3 regions of the Allobranchiibius huperziae genome follow, and region 1 is predicted to be linked to each of the others. Evidence: riboswitches for the same ligand, from Rfam matches in the RefSeq annotation. Region 1 holds a riboswitch; each other region holds the start of a gene.
What was found. Region 1 has a riboswitch for cyclic di-AMP ahead of HNR15_RS18635 (LysM peptidoglycan-binding domain-containing protein). Riboswitches for the same ligand answer to the same signal wherever they lie in the genome.
Positions count from the first base shown of each region.

Region 2: linked by a shared signal. The riboswitch ahead of HNR15_RS02815 (C40 family peptidase) and the one ahead of HNR15_RS18635 (LysM peptidoglycan-binding domain-containing protein) in region 1 are both predicted to bind cyclic di-AMP.
Region 3: linked by a shared signal. The riboswitch ahead of HNR15_RS18675 (transglycosylase family protein) and the one ahead of HNR15_RS18635 (LysM peptidoglycan-binding domain-containing protein) in region 1 are both predicted to bind cyclic di-AMP.

Region 1 covers NZ_JACCFW010000001.1:2,355,729-2,359,475, forward strand. Annotated here, with positions in the region: gene HNR15_RS11035 (SatD family protein) at 1-545, shown strand, start outside; gene HNR15_RS11040 (hypothetical protein) at 542-1,285, shown strand; cyclic di-AMP (ydaO/yuaA leader) riboswitch at 1,791-1,948, shown strand; gene HNR15_RS18635 (LysM peptidoglycan-binding domain-containing protein) at 1,963-2,676, shown strand; gene HNR15_RS11050 (RNase J family beta-CASP ribonuclease) at 2,947-3,747, opposite strand, start outside.
Region 2 covers NZ_JACCFW010000001.1:584,767-588,513, forward strand. Annotated here, with positions in the region: gene HNR15_RS02810 (iron-dependent transcriptional repressor DtxR) at 474-1,205, shown strand; cyclic di-AMP (ydaO/yuaA leader) riboswitch at 1,348-1,517, shown strand; gene HNR15_RS02815 (C40 family peptidase) at 1,532-2,299, shown strand; gene HNR15_RS02820 (hypothetical protein) at 2,369-2,569, opposite strand; gene HNR15_RS02825 (FkbM family methyltransferase) at 2,612-3,496, shown strand; gene HNR15_RS02830 (FAD-dependent oxidoreductase) at 3,661-3,747, opposite strand, start outside.
Region 3 covers NZ_JACCFW010000001.1:3,004,162-3,007,908, reverse strand. Annotated here, with positions in the region: gene HNR15_RS14235 (serine/threonine-protein kinase) at 1-502, shown strand, start outside; gene HNR15_RS14230 (threonine/serine exporter family protein) at 641-2,206, shown strand; cyclic di-AMP (ydaO/yuaA leader) riboswitch at 2,393-2,536, shown strand; gene HNR15_RS18675 (transglycosylase family protein) at 2,614-3,273, shown strand; gene HNR15_RS14220 (prepilin peptidase) at 3,595-3,747, shown strand, end outside.

The DNA of each region.
Region 1 (3,747 bases):
CCTTGCGCCGCACCGACCACCTGGTGGCCGCGACCACCGCACTGCGGATCACGGTAGGTGATGAATTCCAGGCCAGCTACGAAACCCTCGGCAATGCGCTGGAGGCGGCCTTCCGGATCAGGCTGGGCCTGATGCCCGAGACGCTGGTGCGATTCGGGCTGAGCTGGGGAGGCGCCACCGTGCTGGACGCCCGCGCCGGCACCCAGGACGGACCGGCGTGGTGGGCCGCCCGCAAGGCGATCGAAGCCGCGCAGGCGGCCGAACGACGACCGGCGACGCACGCCGTACGCACCGTCTACACCCCCGCGCAGGACGACGGCCCCAGCGCGGGAGCGGTCAACGCCGCCCTGGTGTGTCAGGACCAACTGCTTTCATCGCTGGATGAACGAGCCATGCGCATCCTGCAACGCCTCGTGGCAGGCGAGTCCCGCACGGAGATCGCACGCGCCGAGGACGTCTCCCCGTCGGCGATCTCCCAGCGCATCCGCGCCGCGGGCCTGGAAGTCATTGTGAACGCCGCCCGCGACCTCGCCTCCGTCCGATGAGCATCCTCGGCGCACTACTGCTCGCCGTCGGCGTCGGCGACCTGGTGCGGGTCCGGTCCGTCGTGGCGTCGTACGCCGTGGGGCCGCTCGTTCTCCTTGTGGCCGCCCTGTTGGCCGACCTGCACGACGCCGCCGACATCGTGCTGCTGGTCTTCGCTGCCGCGGTCGCCGCCGCGTGGCGCTGGCTGGCCGGTCGCGCCGCGCGCAGCAGACACGGCGAGACGCTGGCGCTGTGCCTGCTCGGAGCGGGCGTCCTGGTCGTGATGATCGCCGCGGGCAGCGCGAGTCACGCCGACGGCGCGCTCGGCCACTGGATGCGGCACAGCGCGTTCGCCACGCTGCACGACCTGTCGCCCGACCGCTTCCTGCTGGTGCTCGGCCTCGGAGCGGTGCAGCTGGCCACCGGCAACGAGCTGGTGCGCCTGGTGCTGACCGCGATCGGCGCGGTGAAGCCGGAGGGCCAGCCGCAGCCCTCCGACGAGCTGCGCGGCGGTCGGCTGCTCGGTCCGATGGAGCGCCTGTTCATCCTCGGGCTCGGCATGGCCGGGCAGATCACCGCGGCCGGGCTCGTGATCGCCGCGAAGGGCCTCATCCGCTTCCCCGAGCTGCAGGCCCGTCGATCGGCGCGCCAGGAGATCTCCGGCCTCGGCATCGATGCCGTCACCGAGTACTTCCTGGTCGGCAGCTTCGTCAGCTGGCTGGTCGCGCTCGGCGCCCTCGGCATCGTCGGCCTGCGCTGAGGACGGGCGTGACATCGGTCACCCGGTTCCTAGGCCCCGCTCAGCACACCGCGGTTCGGAATGTGCCACGGGGATCCGGTGGATGTCCGTCTCACCCGCACCAGGGCATGACCACAGGGTCACCGCGTCGACACGTGACCGCGGGCGGACTGCGCAGGCGCCCAGTGCCGGTCCGTTGCAAGCAGATTGCACTTATCCGGCACGAGCTCGGCCGCCGCTGCCACCACCTGCTGGACCTCGGCGCACACTGCCGCCCGGTCCATGCGTTTCGGACATAGCCTTCCTAACTATCACATCTCAACCCCCAGATGCGCTTCCGCTTGCTCACAGGACCGCCACAGACACGACCGGACGGTCGACCAGGCGGGTTTGGCAGGGGCGGCATCGGCACGTACGGTGGTCCACATCGGGTCGTCAGCACTAGATGTGCTAACGGCCCACTTTCGGGGCGTGCCACACCACGGCACGATTCAGCCCTCGTGGCACCGCGCCTAACCTCGCCCGGTGTCACCATCTGCCGGGAACGTCCCGGGAACGGCGAGGACGGGGGACCCAACCGGGTCTCCATGCATGGAGACCCACTGGGGTTAAGCAGAGAACTTCTGCAGGGCACCTGACCGCCCGACCCGACAGCTAACTCCGTAGGCGCGCGTCAGGAAAGGGACATTGGTTCATACATGAAGAACATCTCCACCAAGACTCGCATGATCACGGTCGGTGCCGTCGGCACCGCGATGCTCGGCACCGGCCTCGCGGCCGCCGGCAGCGCACACGCTGCCTCCGGCTCCGTGTGGGACCGCGTCGCTGCTTGTGAGAGCGGCGGCAACTGGGCCATCAACACCGGCAACGGCTTCTACGGTGGCCTGCAGTTCACCCAGCAGACCTGGGCCGGCTACGGCGGCACGGCGTATGCCGCTCGCGCGGACCTCGCCAGCCGTTCGGCACAGATCGCGGTCGCCCAGAAGGTGCTCGCCTCCCAGGGCGCCGGCGCATGGCCGGTCTGCTCCAAGAAGGCCGGCCTGACCTCCGGCAACGGCGCGAGCAGCGGTGGTGGCGTCGCCACCCCGACCCCCCGCACCGTCGTCAAGCACCCCGGCCGCAGCGCCTCGCGCCCCGTGGTCAAGCAGCGTCACGCGGTCGCACCCCAGGTGCGTACCTACCGTCACGTTGCCGCTGCTCCCCAGGTGCGCACGCACCTGCACCGCGCCGCTGCGCCGCAGCTGCGTACGCAGCCCACCGGCCGTGTCATCACGGTGCACGCCGGCGACACGCTCAGCAAGCTCGCTGAGCGGTACCACGTCAAGGGTGGCTGGCAGGCCCTGTTCGCCATGAACAAGGGCACTGTGAACAACGCCAACCTGATCTTCGTCGGACAGCACCTGTCCATCTGAGATCGCTCATGAAGTAGGCCCGGACCGCTCGTCGGTCCGGGCCTCCTTCTTCTCCCCACGAAGTTCTCGGCTACGTAGCGGAGAACTTCGTGGGGTGACGTTCGGGGTCCCCGCGAAGTATCGGAGCGAAGCGGAGAACTTCGTGGGGTTACTTCGGGGTCCCCGCGAAGTATCGGAGCGAAGCTTCGGACCCCGACGAGGTATTCGAAGGAGCGAAGCGGGGGAGAAACCTCGTCGGGTGAAGCGAAGCGGAGAACTTCGTGGGGTGACTCAGGCGTCGATGACGACCGGGATGATCATGGGACGCCGGCGCAGCTTGCCGCCCATGAACGAGCCCACGGTGCGGCGGATGACCTGCTGCAACTGGTAGGAGTCGGTGACGCCCTTGCGGCGGGCCTCCTCCAGGGCGGCCTCGAGCTTCGGCAGCACTTCGTCGAGGACCGCCTCTCCCTCGGCGAAGCCGCGGGCCTGGATCTGCGGTCCGGCCGCGATCTGCCCGGTGTCGGCGTCGCGTACGACGATGACGGTCACGAAACCCTCGTCGCGCAGGATCCGGCGGTCCTTCAGCAGGGTCTCATCGGTGGTGCCCACCAGCGAGCCGTCGACGTAGATGTAGCCGCACGGCACCGCGCCGGTGATGGAGGCCTTGCCCTTCACGAGGTCGACGACGACGCCGTCCTCGGCGAGCACGACGTTGCTGCGCGGCACGCCGGTCTTCACGGCGAGGTCGCCGTTGGCGATCAGGTGGCGCCATTCGCCGTGCACCGGCATCACGTTGCGCGGCTTGACGATGTTGTAGCAGTAGAGCAACTCCCCCGCGCTGGCGTGCCCGGAGACATGCACCATGGCGTTGCCCTTGTGCACGACATTCGCGCCGAGGCGCATCAGGCCGTTGATCACCCGGTAGACGGCGTTCTCGTTGCCCGGGATCAGGGAACTGGCCATCAGCACGGTGTCGCCCTGGCCGACATCGATGCGGTGATCGCGGTTGGCCATGCGGGACAGCGCAGCCATCGGCTCGCCCTGCGAACCGGTGCAGACCAGCACGATCTTGTTGTCCTGCAGGTCGTC
Region 2 (3,747 bases), 1.8 Mb from region 1:
GGCCGGTGCGCGATGGACGGGTCGCGCCCCCACGGGCTGCGGTGGTGCGTGGTCTTCACCAACGCCGTCCGTTGAAGAGTCGGTCACCGAATGGGAGGCCGACCAACGGCTGCGCTAGTGCGCAACCACCTCACGCGTCCTAGATGAATGCACTCTCGGACCACCTCCTCTCTCGTGTACCCAGCACGGTAGACACGCCGGCAGGTGGCCCGCAACGGGGTTTCGCGAGGCGGTGGGGAAGGAAGAGGGCGACCGCCATACAGGGGGAGATGGCGGCCGCCCGAGCCGGGCTTCGCAGCCCGCTCGCCCCGGACCGGAGTCCGAGACCTTCGCGTGACAGCGGACGAGGGGACGTCCGTGCTGCCACGCCCAGTGGAACGACCGTCCGGCCCGGATGATTCCCGAACGGGCGCTGCGTGGTCACTGTGCGCCGACGGGTGCCGACACCGGTCCGGGATGGGAAGATCGACCCTGTGACCGACTTGATCGACACCACCGAGATGTACCTGCGCACCATCTTCGATCTGGAGGAGGAGGGCATCGTCCCGCTGCGCGCCCGGATCGCCGAGCGTCTCGGCCACTCCGGGCCGACGGTGTCCCAGACCGTCGCCAGGATGGAACGCGACGGCCTGCTCACCCTCGCGGGCGACCGCCACCTGGAGTTCACCGAGCACGGCCGCACCCTGGCCACTCGCGTCATGCGCAAGCACCGGCTGGCCGAACGGCTGCTGGTCGACGTGATCGGGCTGGAGCTGGAGTACGTGCACGACGAGGCCTGCCGCTGGGAACACGTGATGAGCGAGCGGGTCGAGCGCAAGATCCTCACGATGCTGAAGGACCACACCCTCTCCCCCTACGGCAACCCGATCCCCGGTCTCGCCGAACTGGGGGAGACCGGGACCATCGAGAAGTTCCGGGACGGCGTCGCCTCCCTCACCGAGGTGGTCTCCGCCGAGCCGTCCCTGCTCGTCGTACGCCGCATCGGCGAACCCGCGCAGGCCGATCACGCCACTTTGGAGGTGCTGACCGCCGCCGGCATCTCACCCGGCGCCGTCGTGCGCGCACGCCTGGAGGACGGGCGGGTGCTGGCCCGGGTCGAGGACGGGCCGGAGGGCGTCTCGCTTCCCCCTGAGATCGCCTCCCACGTCTTCGTGCAGCTGCCCTCCACGGCGGCCCTCGCCGCGGGAGCCGTAGCCGTCTCCTGACGTCGTGCGCCGCCGTCCGGCCGGCCGTCCACAGGTCCCGTGACCCGATTGTGATGTCGGTGTGCAGTCCATGTATCGTCGGCGGCGGTTCTCAGCCTGAGGACCCCCGAGCGGCACCGCCGAGTCCTGCCAAGCAGCCCGGGAATGCAACGATCCGCAAGGCAGGAGCGGGGGACCCACCTTCGGCCGTTCGCAGTATCGGGACGGCCTCGGGGCTAAGTCACGGGCAGTCATCGGGGAACGGACTGCCACGGACCGGGTAACACCTCCACCCGAGCCCGACAGCTCACCTCGTAGGCGCCGAGAGGTTTTCATCCGTGTCTGTCATGCAGCCCCGGGGGCGTCATCGCGCCCCGAGCAAGTTGTCCACGTCCTTCAACACCACCGCACGCGTGTCCGCCGCGGTAGCTGTCGGCGGCGGCCTCGTGGCCTCCGCCGTGTTCTCCCAGTCCGCGCAGGCCGCTGACACGAAGCACCAGGGCCCGGCCTCCGCCGCGGCTCCCGCCCAGGCGTCGATGACGCTGGTGCAGAACACCGCTCGTACGTCCGCGCCGCACGTCGCCGCGGCGGTCGACGCCCACACCCGGCTCGTCGCCGTCCACGCGGACACCTACGTCGCGCCCGTCGTGGAGAAGGCGGCTCCGGCTCCGGTGCGCCACGTGGTCGCCCCGGTGCGCCACGTCGTGCGTCAGCCCGCGCCGAAGCACACGACGCCGGTCCGGTCGGGCAACGGCGGTGGCAGCACCGTCTCGGCGCCCTCGTCCGCCAGCGGCGTCGTCGCGATCGCGGAGCGCTACATCGGTGTTCCCTACGTCTACGGCGGCACCACCCCCAGCGGGTTCGACTGCTCCGGGTTCACCAGCTACGTCTACGCCCAGCTCGGCATCAACCTGCCGCGCACCGCGGCGGCCCAGCAGGCGTCGGCGACTCCCGTGAGCACCCCCCAGCCGGGCGACCTGGTGTTCTTCGGCAGCCCCGCCTACCACGTCGGCATCTACCTGGGTAACGGCATGATGATCGCCGCGCCCAAGCCCGGTGACCACGTGAAGATCGAGGCCGTCTACGGCACCCCCTCGGGGTACGGCCGCCCCTGAGCGTCCACGTCATGACGATGCCCCCTCACCGATGGTGAGGGGGCATCGTCATGTCGTGCAGAGGTTCGGTCAGTCGCGCGCGGCGGGGCCGTCGCCCGGCCGCTTCTCGTCCTCCTGCTGCGAGAAGCTCTTGTCCTCCCCGGTCGCGGCGCCGCTGCCGCCGCTCGCCTCGGAGTCCGCGACGAGCCCCGTGTCGCCTGCCTCGCCCTCGTCGGGGCTGAGCTGCTGGGCGGGTTCCTGGGGGTTCGGGTCGTTCGCGTCATCGCTCATTCGGCCAGTATGTCCGCACCGGGCCCACCTAGGCTGACGCTCGTGCCCTCCACCCCACCCGCACCCGGCGCCGCCTCGCATGTGCTGAGCGGTCGACGTCCGGTCGAGATCGTCGACATCGGCGCCAACCCCATCGACGGGGAGCCGCCGTACGCGCCGCTGTTGGAGCAGGGAGTCGCCCGGGTGACCGGGTTCGAGCCGCAGGAGTCCGCGTATGCCGAACTCACGACGAGAGAGGACGGGGCGCACCGCTACCTGCCGTACGCGGTGGGGGACGGGGCCGAGCACACCCTGCGACTCTGCGTCGAGAGCGGCTTCGCCAGCATGCTCGAACCGGACCGTGCCCAGCTGGGACTGTTGACCGACTTCCCGCGGATGGCGTCGGTGACCGACCGCATTCCGATGGCCACCCGACGCCTGGACGACATCACCGAGATCGAGCAGCTGGACTACCTCAAGATCGACATCCAGGGCGGTGAGCTCGACGTCTTCCGGCACGGCCGGCGGCTGCTCGCCAGGGCCGTCGCCGTGCAGACCGAGGTGGGGTTCACCCGGTTGTACGAGGACCAGCCCACCTTCGCCGACCTCGATCTGGAGCTGCGGGCGCACGGCTTCGTGCCGCACCTGTTCGTCAACACCAAGACCTGGCCGCTCGCGCCGCTGCAGTGGGCCGACCCGCTGCAGGAACAGGCTCGGCACCTGGTGGAGGCCGATGTCCTCTACGTGCGCGACCTGGCGCGCCTCGACGTGCTGAGCGAGGACCAACTGCATCACCTGGGGCTGATCTGCGACCTGGCGTACGCGTCGTACGGCGTGACGCTGCTCTGCATCGCGGAGCTGGTCCGCCGAGGTGTCCTGGACCCGGACAGTGCCCGGATCTTCCGGGACCAGGTGGCGGTCCGTGCGCAACCGACGCCGTCGCGCTGATCAGACCCGGCTGCACGACCCGACGACCACCCGGCTGAGGGTCGCGGCGGGCGGGCTCGCGGCGACGATTCAGTGCTGGGTCGTGCCCTCCCGCCCGGGTGGCGGCGGGTAGATGTCGGTGTGCTGGGCGGTCGCGATGCTGACGTCCTCGGCCTGCACGTTGGTCAGTTGCACGACACGGGTCGGCAGGATCGAGCGTAGAGCCAGTCCGTGGCCACCCGCACCTTGGCGGCCGCGCTGGGGAGCGCGAA
Region 3 (3,747 bases), 650 kb from region 1:
CTGGAACGACCGGGCGATCACTTCGATGGTGCTGCGCCGCTACAACTCGGGGCCCCGCAGGTCCGATCCGATGGTGGCGGTGGCGACATCGCCGCTGCACGCCGTCGTCGGCGCTTTCTCGGCGCTGCTCACCATGGTCATCCCGTTCTTCGTGGGGGCATGCGTCGCCGCCGGGACCGCCGTAGTGACGGCGTTCGCCCGGCATGCGCCCGCCGCCGTCGACCGCCCGATCCCGATGGTGCTCGGCACCCTGGCCGGCTGCGCGGTGCTGTGGTGGGGCCCGGGCAGCGCGGGGATGCGGCGCGGTTCGCGCAGCATCGTGCGCTCGGTCGCCCGGGACGTGCCCGTTACCCGGGTCGTGATCGGGGTGTGCGTCGCGATCGCATTGCTCGCGGCCCTCTACGGTCTGGGCTCCCTGGACCAGGGGGTGAGCACCTTTCCGTATGCCGACACCGCACAGCTCCCGCTGAGCGACGTTCTTCCCTCGCTGCCAGGTGGCTGAGAGAGCATGACGGGATCGCCCCGCGGGGCGTCTCCCGTGTGCCCCGCTCGCTGAGCCGACGTCCCCGTCGGGCCCGTGCGTGGCGGGTGCGGGAGTATCGAACCTTCCCGACCGACGTACCGGAGGTGCGTGAGACCCATGGCGCAGTACGGCCACGAGGCACCCCTGCCCGACCCGGATTCCGGCAGCTACCGGATCCCCGAGGACACCGACTCCTCATTCGCCGAGTCGCCGGCCCATGGGTTCGCGGTGGCGCGACGGATGCGTTTCCTACGTGGCGAGCCGGTCACCGAGCCCATGCCGATCGCGGACGCGCTGCGCAACTCGCCCTACCGGCACCCCGCGACGATGAGCGCACCGGAGAAGGACGCCGGCACCCGCAAGGCGCTCGATCTCGCGGTGCGGGTAGGGGAGTTGCTGCTGCGCTGCGGCGCGGGCACCCGGGACGTGGAGGCCAGCGTCGTCGCGGTCGCCGCGGCGGCGGGCCTGCGACGTCTCGAGGTCGACATCACCAACCAGTCGCTGCTGGTGCAGGCGCCCGGTCCGTCGGGGGAGACCGTCACGATGCTGCGTGTGGTGCGGTCGAGCACTCGCGACTTCGCCCGGCTGACCGACGTCCACGTCATGGTGCAGGAGCTGACCCGGGGCGGCTTCACCGACATCGACGAGGCGCTCGGACGGCTCAAGCGGATCCAGCGCAGCACCCGGATCTACCCGCGGTGGTTGATCGCGGTCGGCTACTCGGCGCTGGCGGGATCGGTGTGCGCGCTGCTCGGCGGCGGCAGCATGGCCATCGTCGTGGCCGTGCTGTCCGCCTTCGTCACCGACTATCTCGGCCGTCTGATCCGCAAGCGCAACATCCCGTCGTTCTACATCGACGCGGTCGGCAGTGCCGTGTCGGTGATGCTGGCCTGGCTGGGCTACCTGCTGGCCGCGAAGGGCGACCTCGGGCTGCAGATGTCGACGGCCGACTTCGCGTACGCCGTCTCCGGCGGGTTGGTCGTGCTGCTGCCCGGACGCGCGATGGCCTCGGCGGTCGAGGACGCCATCACCGGGTATCCGGTGACCGGCGCAGGCCGGTTGCTCACGGTCTTCCTCAGCGCCGCCGGCATCATCGTCGGCGTCGCCGGCGGCCTGTCCCTCACCCTCAAACTCGACTCGGCGCTCAACCTGCAGCTCACCTCACCGGGCGCTCTGCACTTCGGCTCCTCGAACGCGACGCTCAGCCTGCAGTTCCTCTACGGCGCGGTCGGTGCCGCCGCCGGTGCGCTCACGATGCGCAGCAGGCCGCGCTTCATCCTGCCGACCGCGGTGCTCGGCAGCCTGGCGCTGGGCCTGTCGGGTCTGGCGCACCTGGTGTGGGCCGTCGGGGCGACCACCTCCATCGCGGTGGCGTCGGTGTCGGTCGGGGTGCTCGCCCGCGTGATCGGCCTACGGCTCGGCGCGCCCGCCCTGGTGCTGGTACTGCCGGCGGTCTCGCCGATGCTTCCCGGTCTGCGGATCTTCGAGGGCATGTACGACGCCATCGTCGGATCGGTGATCGGCTCCGCCGCCTCCAACACCCAGAGCGCGGCGGCGTTCCCGACCCTGCTCGGCGCCGCGGGAGTCGCCCTCGCCATCAGTACGGGGGTCGTACTCGGCGATGTGCTCGCGGCACCGCTGGATCGCAACGCGCTGCGGCGCCGCCGAGCCCGCATACGCTGATCTTTCAGATAGGGCAAGCATTTTCGCCCGCGTGTCGCAAACCTCCGGTAATGTTTGCCGCCCCTGCACGATGTGATCACCAGTCACACGCACCTCATACGTCACAAGTACGGGGAAGTGTCACAACTGCATACCGCACACCCGCGCGTCCGGACGCCGAACCTCATCGGACGCACCGGCCCCTCACTCCCGAGGACGCCGGCCGAGGACGGGGGACCCAACAACGGCGGACGCCGTACGTGTCTGCCTAGGGGTGAAGCCGGTACGCCGGCCGGGCACCTGACAGCCCGAACCCGACAGCTCACCCCGCAGGCGTTCGTCAGGAAGGAACGCTCTTGCGTTACGCACCGAAACACGCTGTCGCCAGACCGTCGTCCATCACCGGACGACGCACCGCTGGAGTCATGATGGCCTCTGCCGCCACCGTCGGCGCCGGCCTGGCCACCGCCGGCGCCGCCCACGCGGAGTCCCCGTACAACGTCTGGGACCGCGTCGCGACCTGCGAGAGCAGCAACAACTGGGCGATCAACACCGGCAACGGGTACTACGGCGGGTTGCAGTTCTCGGCCAGCACCTGGACCGGTTTCGGCGGCTCGAAGTACGGCGCCACCGCCAACCTGGCCACCCGCGACCAGCAGATCTACATCGCGCAGGCGGTGCTGCGCGCTCAGGGCCCCGGCGCCTGGCCGGTGTGCAGCGTGCGCGCCGGGCTCACCCGCGCCAACGGTCTTGCCGTGGTGGTCGACCCCGGGAGCGGCAACCCCACTCCTCAGCCGCCCCCCTCCCGCGGCACCGTCCGCAAGCTCGCCGTCGACGGCTCCTTCGGTCCGCTCACCATCAGGGCGGTGCAGCAGTGGGTCGGGGTGTCGCAGACCGGCACGATGTCCTACTCCACCCGCACCGCCCTGCAGCGCAAGGTCGGCACGACCCCCGACGGCGACATCGGCCCCAAGACGGTCGCCGCCCTGCAGACCAAGATCGGCATCAGCCGCGATGGCGCGTCGTACATGAACACGCGCACCGTCCGCGGCCTGCAGACCTTCTTGAACGCGTACGTGCTGGTCTGACCGACCACTCGAACCGCCCGTCCCTGTTGCAGGGGCGGGCGGTTCGTCGTCGTGCGGTGTGTTTCACGGACGTTGCTCACGTTTCGGCCCGCTCAGTCCGAAATGCGGGGTGCGGCAAGGGGTGTGGGCCCGTCGTGGCCCGCTCGCCCCGAAACGCGGCGTGCGCGTGGGGCTCGGCCGTCACAAGGGCACCGCCCTGTCCGTTGCGCGCGGCGCGAACGGTGGTGACCCGGCTCAAGGGCGCCGCGTGGTCCCTTGTGAGCATCGACCGTTGTCCACAGACTGCGCACGCGCGGGCGCTCGCTCCATCAGACTGACGCGATGATCGCGGTCGCCGTCCTCCTCGCTGCCGCCGTCGGCGCGGCGTACGGGGAGTGGCTGCGGCGTTCGCTCGCGACGGGGCGCTACCGGTTGCCCGACGAGAGCGCACCGCTGCCCGCCCGCAGGTGGCTCGTGCCTGTCGCGGCACTCGCG